One region of the Micromonospora sp. NPDC002389 genome, then DNA from elsewhere that is predicted to be linked to it. Evidence: riboswitches for the same ligand, from Rfam matches in the RefSeq annotation. Region 1 holds a riboswitch; each other region holds the start of a gene.
What was found. A riboswitch is a leader RNA that binds a small molecule or an ion and turns the genes downstream of it on or off. The one in region 1 is predicted to bind cobalamin.

Region 1 (2,192 bases):
CGGCGACGTGGGCCAGCACACCGACGTGGCTGGGGCTCTCGTTGACCCAGGCGGGGATGCGGGCGAGATCGTCGACTGCCGTGGGTCCGGCGACGGCGACGGCGGCCTTGAGACCGGCGAGGTTCCACGCCTTGGAGGCGGAGATGACCGAGAAGCCGTTCTCGGCGCCCGGCACGCTCAGGTACGGCGTGAATCTCGCCCCCGGCAGCACCAGCGGCGCATGGATCTCGTCGACCACGACGCGGACACCATGCCGGCCCGCCAGCGCGGCGACCTCGGCGAGTTCGTCGGCGGTGTGCACCGTGCCGGTCGGGTTGTGCGGGCTGCACAGCAGGTACGCGGGCCGGGAGCCACGACGTGCCGCGCGCCGGAACGCCTCGTCCAGGACCGCCATGTCGAGCCGACCGTCCTCGCCGAGCGGGGCCTCCTCGATGGGTCGACCGGTGCGCCCCACGACCTGGTAGAACGGCGCGTAGACCGGGCAGTTGACCACGACGGCGTCGGTCGGGCCACAGATCACGTCGAGGACCTCGACGATGCCGCTCATCACGTCCGGGACCATCGTGGTGCGTTGTACCGCGATGCCGTCGAAGTCCCACCGGTCGCGGGCGAAGGCGGCCAGCGCCTCGGCGTAGTCGGTGCCGGCGGGGTAGCCCGTGTCGCCGCGCCGGACGGCCTCGGTGATCGCGTCGACGACCGGCCCGGCCAGCGGCGCGTCCATCTCCGCCACGAACATCGGCAGCACGTCGCTCGGGTAGGCGCGCCACTTCTCGCTCGTCCGCTTTCGGAGCTGTTCCAGGGTGAGCTGCCGCAGGGGTGTGGTCTCGGAGGTCACGACAGCGAGACTAGTGACTCGATCTTCCGGCAACGCCGACGGACGACGGTGTCCGGTAGGGTGCTCGGCGGCACGAACTGTTGCGAGGTGCCCCACCCGTGGTGGGGAGAATCGGGAAGCCGGTGAGAATCCGGCACGGGCCCGCCGCGGTGACCGGGGAGCTGCCGCCCACGCGCGTCACGCGCAGCCACTGGCCCGCACGGGCTGGGAAGGCGGGCGGTGAGGTGACGATCCGGAAGTCCGAAGACCGGCCTCGCGCCTGGTTGCCCTGCGCCGTGGCCAGGGCCTGGAGCGCAGCGGGAGCCTGCCCATGATCAACGAAGTGTACGAGGTCATCCACGCCCGTCGGGACGTACGCGGTCAGTTCACCGGCGCGCCGATCCCGGCCGAGGTCCTCGATCGGGTGCTGGCCGCCGCGCACGCCGCGCCCAGCGTCGGTCTGTCGCAGCCGTGGGACTTCATCCTGGTCAGCGATCCCGCGCTGCGGGCGGAGTTCCACCGCCACGTGCAGCAGGAGCGGGACGTCTTCGCCGCGACCCTGAACGGGGAGGAGGCGCGCCGGTTCTGCCGGATCAAGATCGACGGGGTGCTGGAGTCGACCCTGTCGGTCGTGGTGACGTACGACCCGGACCGGGGATCCCCGGCGGTGCTGGGTCGGCACGCCATCGCCGACGCCGGCCTGTACTCGGTGTGCCTGGCCATCCAGAACCTGTGGCTGGCGGCCACGGCCGAGCGGCTCGGCGTGGGCTGGGTGTCGTTCTACCGGGAGCCGTTCGTGCAGGAGCTGTTGCGGATCCCGGCGGGTGTCCGCCCGGTGGCCTGGCTGTGCCTGGGTCCGGTCACCCACCTGGAGCAGGTGCCGGACCTGGAGCGACACGGCTGGCGGCAGCGCCGTCCCTGGCGGGCAGCGGTGCACCGGGACCGCTGGGAGCCTTCGGGCCACTGACCCCGACGGCGCGAGGGTGCGTCAGCCGGGGGCGAGGAGGCAGAACTCGTTGCCCTCCGGGTCGGCCAGGACCGTCCACGGCAGATCGTCGCGGCCCACGTCCACGGTGGTGGCACCGAGAGCCCGCAGCCTGGCCGCCTCGGCCTGCGGGTCGTCACCGGGGTACGGGCGGACGTCGAGGTGGACCCGGTTCCACCCGGTCTTCACGTCGGGCGTACGCAGGAACTGCAGGTACGGACCCACGTCCGCAGCGGAGCGCAGCACCGCCGCACGGTCGGTCACCTCGTGCAGACGCCAGTCCGTGGCGGTGCTCCAGAAGTCGGCCATGGCGCGCGGGTCCGCGCAGTCGACCACGACGGCGGCGACCGGTCCGATGTCCCGGTGCGGCGGGCGGGGGTCCAGGACGCAGAA
Region 2 (2,192 bases), on a different contig from region 1:
GCGCGATCTCCCGGTGGGGGAGAGCCATCATCTGGCCAACACTTTTCCGCCCGAGATCTGGCACCGAGTCGTCGTAGTCGCCTGGCCGATGCTCGTGGAGGCCCAGCCCTTGGCAGCGCGATTTGGGTCCGATGCCGTGGGCCTGGCGCTTGAGCATGCCCTGCAAGGCCAACTGCGGCCGCTCGTGAACTCAGAGCGGCGTACATCGGACGGTGGCTGGCGGGACGTGATGTGGGAAGACAGCAGGTCGCGCGGTGCACGTATAGCTCACGAGGTCGTTGAGCTTGTCCAGGCGGTGCGCAAGGTCTGGGATGATGCGGCGTGTCAGCCTGCCGGAGGTATGGCGGCACCGCCTTCATGCCGAGTGGTCTTTCCCGGGGAACTCTTGTCGCAGAAAGCGGCCGAATCCCAAAGGCCGTGACGATCGCGAGGTCGTCAACGATTGCTGTTGTCACGGCGATCGGCTGCCACCGGTTGACGGAGCGAGCCAGCGGAACACCGACGAGTCGTGGAGCCATGCAGCGCCTGGTAGTCGCGGCTCCTCGCGGAGAGACCTCCAGCGTTGTGTCGCGAAGGTATCTCCGGTAGCGGTAACCCCACAACGTGGACTCTCACCATGATCTAGGCCACGGTGACGGTGCTGCCTGCTTTGGTTAGGGTGGCCTCGCCGTGGTGCTCGGGAAGCCGGTGTGAGACCGGTGCGGCCCTCGCCACTGTGATCGGGATGCTGGAGGCCACCGCAAGGTCACTGGGCGTATGCCTGGGAAGGCCGGTCGCCAGCGCACCACCCGTCAGCCAGGAGACCGGCCACGGCACCTGTACGACCCGTCCACGAGGTGCTGGAAGGTGGTCCCGCTATGCGGTTCCCTGCGTCCTGGCGCGTTGCCGCGCCGCTCTCCGTCGTACTCGTCCTGGTCGGTGGCTGCGCCACGACCGGTGACAGTGATCCGGCTGCCACGGCGTCCGCTGCCGGGCCTGTGGAGTTCACCAACTGCGGCGTACCGGTCGTGGTCCCGAGCCCTCCGGCGCGGGCGGTGACGATGAACCAGCCCGCCACCGAGATCATGCTGGCGCTCGGCCTGGAGGACCGGATGGCCGGCACCGCCTACCTCGACGACCAGGTGCTGCCCGAGTATGCCGCCGCGTACGCGAAGGTGCCGGTACTGGCCAAGGAGTACCCGTCGAAGGAGAAGTTGCTCGAACTGGAGCCTGACTTCGTCTACGGCTCCTTCGCGAGCGCGTTCGGCGACGAGGGGGCCGGTGACCGTGCCGAGTGGCAGAAGCTCGGTGTGGGCACGTACGTCTCCGCCGCCGGATGTCCGAAGGAGACGCGACCGGCGAAGCTGACGATCGACGACGTGTTCGCCGAGATCCGGGAGATCGCCGCGATCTTCGGCGTCGCGGAGCGGGCCGAGACGCTGATCGCCGACCAGAAGCAGCGCATCGCGGACGTGTCGGCGGATGCGAAGGGCACGCGGGTGCTGTGGTGGGACGGCGGCAACGACGCGCCCAGTGCCGGCGCCTGCTGCGGCGGCCCGGCCATGATCATGTCTGCGGCCGGGGTCACCAACATCTTCGACGACCTGACCGGCAGTTGGGCCGACACCAACTGGGAGGCCGTCGTCGAGCGCAACCCGGACGTGATCGTGCTCGTCGACGCGAGCTGGGACACCGCCGCCGCCAAGCAGGCGTTCCTCGAGAAGCACCCGGCGCTCAAGGACCTGCCCGCCGTCAAGGACAAGCGGTACGTCACCCTGGCCTTCTCCTCCACCTCGGCCGGTGTGCGGAACGTCCTCGCGGTGGAGGCACTGGCCCGGGGCGTCGGCGGGGTGAGCAGCTGACCACCGTCACCACCCGGCCGGCGCAGACTCCGGCGAAGCCGGTCCGAGCGGTGCGCATGGTGGCCGTGGTGGTCGTACTCGCGGTCGGCCTGGTGTTGTCGGTGGCCGCGGCGGTGACGGTGGGGCCGGCAGACCTGTCGCTGGGCACCGTGTGGCTGGTCATCACCAATCATCTCGGCCTGACGAGCGCCGACGTGCCGCTGCTGCGCGACCACATCGTGTGGGAGCTGCGGCTGCCGAGGGTGCTGGGCGCCGCCGTGGTCGGGGCCGGCCTCGCCGCCTGCGGGGCGGTCATGCAGACCGTCACCCGCAACCCGCTCGCCGACCCGTACCTGTTGGGTGTCTCCTCCG
Region 3 (2,192 bases), on a different contig from region 1:
CGGCCCGGGCCCGGCGCAGCGCCTCGGTCTGCGGGAACGACCCGATGGTGGTGGTCGCCAGCGCGGGCAGCCCGAGGCGGCGGCGTTGGGCGTCGGCGCGCTGCGGGTACGGGCCGCGCCGGGTGTGCTCGGGCCGCAGCGCCTCCAGGCGGGCGCGGACCGCGTCGTCGCGCCACTGCGCCGGGACCGGCGGGGGCGCGGCGGGCAGCTCGCCCACCCCGTCGCGCAGCACCCGGCCGAGCGCGACCACCTCGTCGACCTTCTGCCGGGCGAACGCCAACCGTTCCCGCAGCCGAGGGTCGAGATCGGTCTCGGCGGCCAGGTCCACCGGCACGTGCAGCAGCGAGCAGGAGGTCGACACGGCGACGGTGTCGGCGAGCCCGGTGAGGGTGGCGCCGACGGCCGCGGCGGCCCGCAGGTTGGTCCGCCACACGTTGCGACCGTCGACCAGCCCGGCGACCACGGTCCGGCCCGGCAGCGCGCCGTGGCCGGCGAGCCGGTCCAGGTCACCGGGCCCGGCGACCAGGTCCAGACCGATCGCCTCGATCGGCGTGTCCAGCAGCGCGGGCAGCGCGTCGCCCAGTTCGCCGAAGTAGGCGGCGACGAACAGGCGGGGCCGGTGGGTCAGCCCGCCGAGCCGGGCGTACGCGGCACCGAGGGCGCGGATCTCGGCGTCGGACCGGTCGCCGACGTACGCCGGTTCGTCGAGCTGGACCCACGGCACCCCGACGTCGGCGAGCGCGGCCAGCAGGTCGGCGTAGACGTCAACCAGGTCCTCCAGCCGGTCGAACGGGCGGAACCCGTCCGGCGCGTCGGCCGTGGGCTTGGACAGCAGCAGCAGGGTCGCCGGACCGACCAGGACCGGGCGGGTGGTGATGCCGAGCGCCCGCGCCCGCCCGTACTCGGTCAGCGGCTTGTCGGCCCGGGCGGCGAAGACGGTGTCCGGGCCGATCTCGGGCACCAGGTAGTGGTAGTTGGTGTCGAACCACTTCGTCATCTCCAGCGGCGGCTCCTGCGCGGTGCCGCGCGCCATGGCGAAGTAGGTGTCCAGCTCCCCGAGGCCGAGCCGGCGGAACCGGTCGGGTACGGCGTCGACCGTGACGGCCGCGTCGAGCACGTGGTCGTAGAACGAGAACGTGTTGGACGGTACGGCGGACAGGCCGGCGTCGTGCAACGTACGCCAGGTCTGCTCACGCACCTGCGCGGCGGCGGCCCGCAGGGTCGGCTCGTCGATGCGGCCGGCCCAGTAGCCCTCGACCGCGGTCTTGAGTTCACGGCGCGGGCCGATGCGCGGGTAGCCGAGCACGGTGCTCGTGCCGAACGGAGTGGTCATGTCGCCAGGGTTCCCTTCCCTCGAGGTCCGGCGGTACGGCTCCGGAGGAGGGCTGGGGAGGGCACGGTGCGACGACCGACCTCGCCCTGGCCCTCCCGCGGGGCCGACGGCGGCGTGCGCGGTTGCGCACGCGGCACGGGCAGGTCTTCGGACTCGTGGGCGCGACCGGCTGGGCCGGTCCCCTACTGGCCGTCGCTTCCCGGACAGGTGTCCAGTGCGTGTGACGGCGGTCGTTCCCACTCACCGCTGCGGGGCAGTCCCGGATTCACACCGGGTTCCCTCTTACGACGCTCCGACCGGACGGCCGGGGCGAACCAGTACCGTCACGGATCCTAGCGTCCGGATCACGCGCGGCGACCGTCGCGCGGGTGTGATGTCCGCACCCCGACGGCGTGTCGAGCGGCGGGTGAACAACGACTCATCCGGCTTCCGCTGGCATGATCATGGTGTTAGTTTTTGCAAAGACTTGGCAAGAACAACGACTTTGCGTGGGAGTGCGGTGAGCGTCACCACCCTGCCGACGAGCCGGACGGACGTGCTCGGCATGGCGGCGCAGCGTCGCCGGACCGGCCTCTGGCTGCTCGCGCTGACCCTCGGCCTGGTCCTGACCGGGCTGGTCGCGGTCGGCGCCGGGGCGATCGGCATCCCCCCGCTCACGGTGGCCCGGATCATCGGGCACCACCTCGTCGGGGTACCGGGCGAGGTCACCTGGACCGGGCCGCAGCAGGCGATCGTCTGGCAGGTCCGGCTGCCCCGGGTCCTGCTCGGCATGCTGGTCGGCGCCGGGCTGGCGGTCTGCGGGGTGGCGTTGCAGGCCATGGTCCGCAACGTGCTCGCCGACCCGTACCTGCTCGGGATC
Region 4 (2,192 bases), on a different contig from region 1:
GGAGACCGCCACCAGCATCGGCACCGAGCCGGTCAGGATGAACAACAGCGGGGTCCGGGCCGCCCGGACCAGCAGGCGCGGCGGCAGCGCCGCCGGCCCGAGCAACGCCGCCGCCGCGGTCAGGCCCACCACCAGGGCACCCGGCCACGGTGGCAGGAGCAACGCGCAGCCCAACAGCCCCAGGGCCAACAGGGCCTTCTCCGCCGGGTGGCGGCGTCGCCAGGGGCTGGCGTACGCCGCCACGTCCAACGCGAGCACTAGTCGGTGGTCTTCTCCCCGGTCGCGGTCTGCTCGCCACGCAGCCGCTGCCGGGTCCGGGCGACCCCGAAGTAGTAGCCGAGGAACCCGGCGCCGAGGGCGGCCTGGAGCGCGAACAACGCCGACTCGATCTCACCCGACGGCGGCTCGTAGATCGAGCTGAACCACGGCTCGTAGTCGGGGTGGTCGTTGACGATCGCCTCCTCGGCGAGGGCATCCGCCCCGGCGAACGGCTCCTCGCCGCTGCCGAGACCCAGCACCAGCGGCGCCACCGCCAACGCCACCACGGCGAGCAGCAACAACAGGTTGGTCCGGCCGAACGACTTCACGCCACCGCTCCCTCGGTCGTCGGGGCCGGACGGCGCAGAATGCCGAGCCGGCGGAGTTCCTGCGGGCTCACCCGGACCAGCAACCGCACCACCAGGACGGTGAGCAGGCCCTCGCTGATCGCCAGCGGGATCTGGGTGACCGCGAAGATGGAACCGAACTTGGCCAGCGCGCCGACGAAGCCCGAATCCGGGTCCGGGAAGGCCAGCGCGAGCTGGGCGCTGGTCACGCAGTAGGTCGCCAGGTCGGCCAGGGCCGCGGCGAAGAACACCGAGATGCCGAGGCCGCCACCGAGCCGGCGGATCAGCGCGTACACGCCGAAGGCCACCCAGGGGCCGACGATGGCCATCGAGAAGACGTTCGCGCCGAGCGTGCTCAACCCGCCGTGAGCCAGCAGCAGTGCCTGGAACAGCAGCACGATCGTGCCGAGCACACTCATCACGGGGGCTCGGAACAGGATCGCACCGAGACCCACACCGGTCGGATGAGAACAGGACCCGGTCACCGAAGGGATCTTCAGCGCCGACAGGACGAAGGTGAACGCCCCGGCCGCGCCGAGCAACAGCTTCGCGTCGGGGTTCGCGCGGACCTGCTGGACCAGGTTGCGCGCACCGTGGATGACGAACGGTGTCGAGACCGCGAACCATGCCGCCGCCTGCACCGGTGGTAGGTAGCCCTCAGCGATGTGCATGAGTCGACCTCCCCTTCCAACACCTCGTGGACGAGATCACACGTCGGGGTCGGTCTCCTGGCTCCCGGATCGTCGCGTACTCCGGCCTTCCCAGGTCCTCCACGGACCCAGTGGCGTACAAGTCGGAGTGAACTCCCCGGTCACAGTGGCGAGGGCCGCGCCGGTCTCACACCGGCTTCCCATTACCGCGACGGCGAGACGTTATCCGTTCCGCGCACCGGCGCACAAGACTCATCGATGCCCCAGCGGCCGGACGCGGTCGAAGAGTGCCGTTTGTCACGACGATTCCCGGGTAGGTCACCGCCCGGTCAGGTGGGGCGCCGGCTCCACGTACACCGGCAGGTGATGCCCGGCCCTGGCGCAGAAGAGGGCGACCTCGTACGCCATGTCCCCCACCTCGGCCGAGCCGTCGATACCGACGGTGAGGATCGCCCCGTTGCCGGTGGTGGCGTGGAACAGGAACGCCCGCGACATCTGCACCACCACCTGGTGCAGCTCACCCTCACCGCACAATCGTGCGGCAGCCAGACCCAACGCCTGGAGACCACAGACCACACTGGACAGTTGCTCGGCGATCTCCTCGTCGATGCCCCGCGAGGCCCCCAGCATGATGCCGTCCGGGGAGAGCACCACCGCGAACTTGGCACCGGGCACGCGATCCACGATGTCGTCCAGCGCGGCGCTGAGGTTCTCGGCGGTGACCAGGGCATGGGTCATAAGGGCGCTGTCCTCTCGTCGAAACTCCTACGTTCGTACCAGAGAAGACGCGGCCTCAGGGGGCTGACACTCCCCCGGATCCGGTTCCCTGATCCCCCTAACGTACGACGACGCTGGTCACCCTAATCGGACGGGTCGGACGTCACGGTCACACCGGGAATCGCTCCTCTGACCGACGGTGATTCCCGCTCAGGACGAC

Region 2: linked by a shared signal. The riboswitch ahead of ABT008_RS29430 (ABC transporter substrate-binding protein) and the one ahead of bluB (5,6-dimethylbenzimidazole synthase) in region 1 are both predicted to bind cobalamin.
Region 3: linked by a shared signal. The riboswitch ahead of metE (5-methyltetrahydropteroyltriglutamate--homocysteine S-methyltransferase) and the one ahead of bluB (5,6-dimethylbenzimidazole synthase) in region 1 are both predicted to bind cobalamin.
Region 4: linked by a shared signal. The riboswitch ahead of ABT008_RS19955 (energy-coupling factor ABC transporter permease) and the one ahead of bluB (5,6-dimethylbenzimidazole synthase) in region 1 are both predicted to bind cobalamin.

Annotation. Positions count from the first base shown of each region.
Region 1 covers NZ_JBEOWP010000019.1:11,235-13,426, forward strand. The annotation lists gene ABT008_RS26830 (MalY/PatB family protein) at 1-835, opposite strand, end outside; cobalamin riboswitch at 904-1,105, shown strand; gene bluB (5,6-dimethylbenzimidazole synthase) at 1,146-1,781, shown strand; gene ABT008_RS26840 (VOC family protein) at 1,803-2,192, opposite strand, start outside.
Region 2 covers NZ_JBEOWP010000027.1:30,305-32,496, forward strand. The annotation lists gene ABT008_RS29425 (hypothetical protein) at 1-421, shown strand, start outside; cobalamin riboswitch at 654-826, shown strand; gene ABT008_RS29430 (ABC transporter substrate-binding protein) at 858-1,841, shown strand; gene ABT008_RS29435 (iron chelate uptake ABC transporter family permease subunit) at 1,910-2,192, shown strand, end outside.
Region 3 covers NZ_JBEOWP010000008.1:30,989-33,180, reverse strand. The annotation lists gene metE (5-methyltetrahydropteroyltriglutamate--homocysteine S-methyltransferase) at 1-1,333, opposite strand, end outside; cobalamin riboswitch at 1,455-1,667, opposite strand; gene ABT008_RS16835 (FecCD family ABC transporter permease) at 1,833-2,192, shown strand, end outside.
Region 4 covers NZ_JBEOWP010000010.1:44,200-46,391, reverse strand. The annotation lists gene cbiQ (cobalt ECF transporter T component CbiQ) at 1-258, opposite strand, end outside; gene ABT008_RS19960 (energy-coupling factor ABC transporter substrate-binding protein) at 258-587, opposite strand; gene ABT008_RS19955 (energy-coupling factor ABC transporter permease) at 584-1,276, opposite strand; cobalamin riboswitch at 1,307-1,481, opposite strand; gene ABT008_RS19950 (roadblock/LC7 domain-containing protein) at 1,574-1,993, opposite strand; gene ABT008_RS19945 (YncE family protein) at 2,183-2,192, opposite strand, start outside.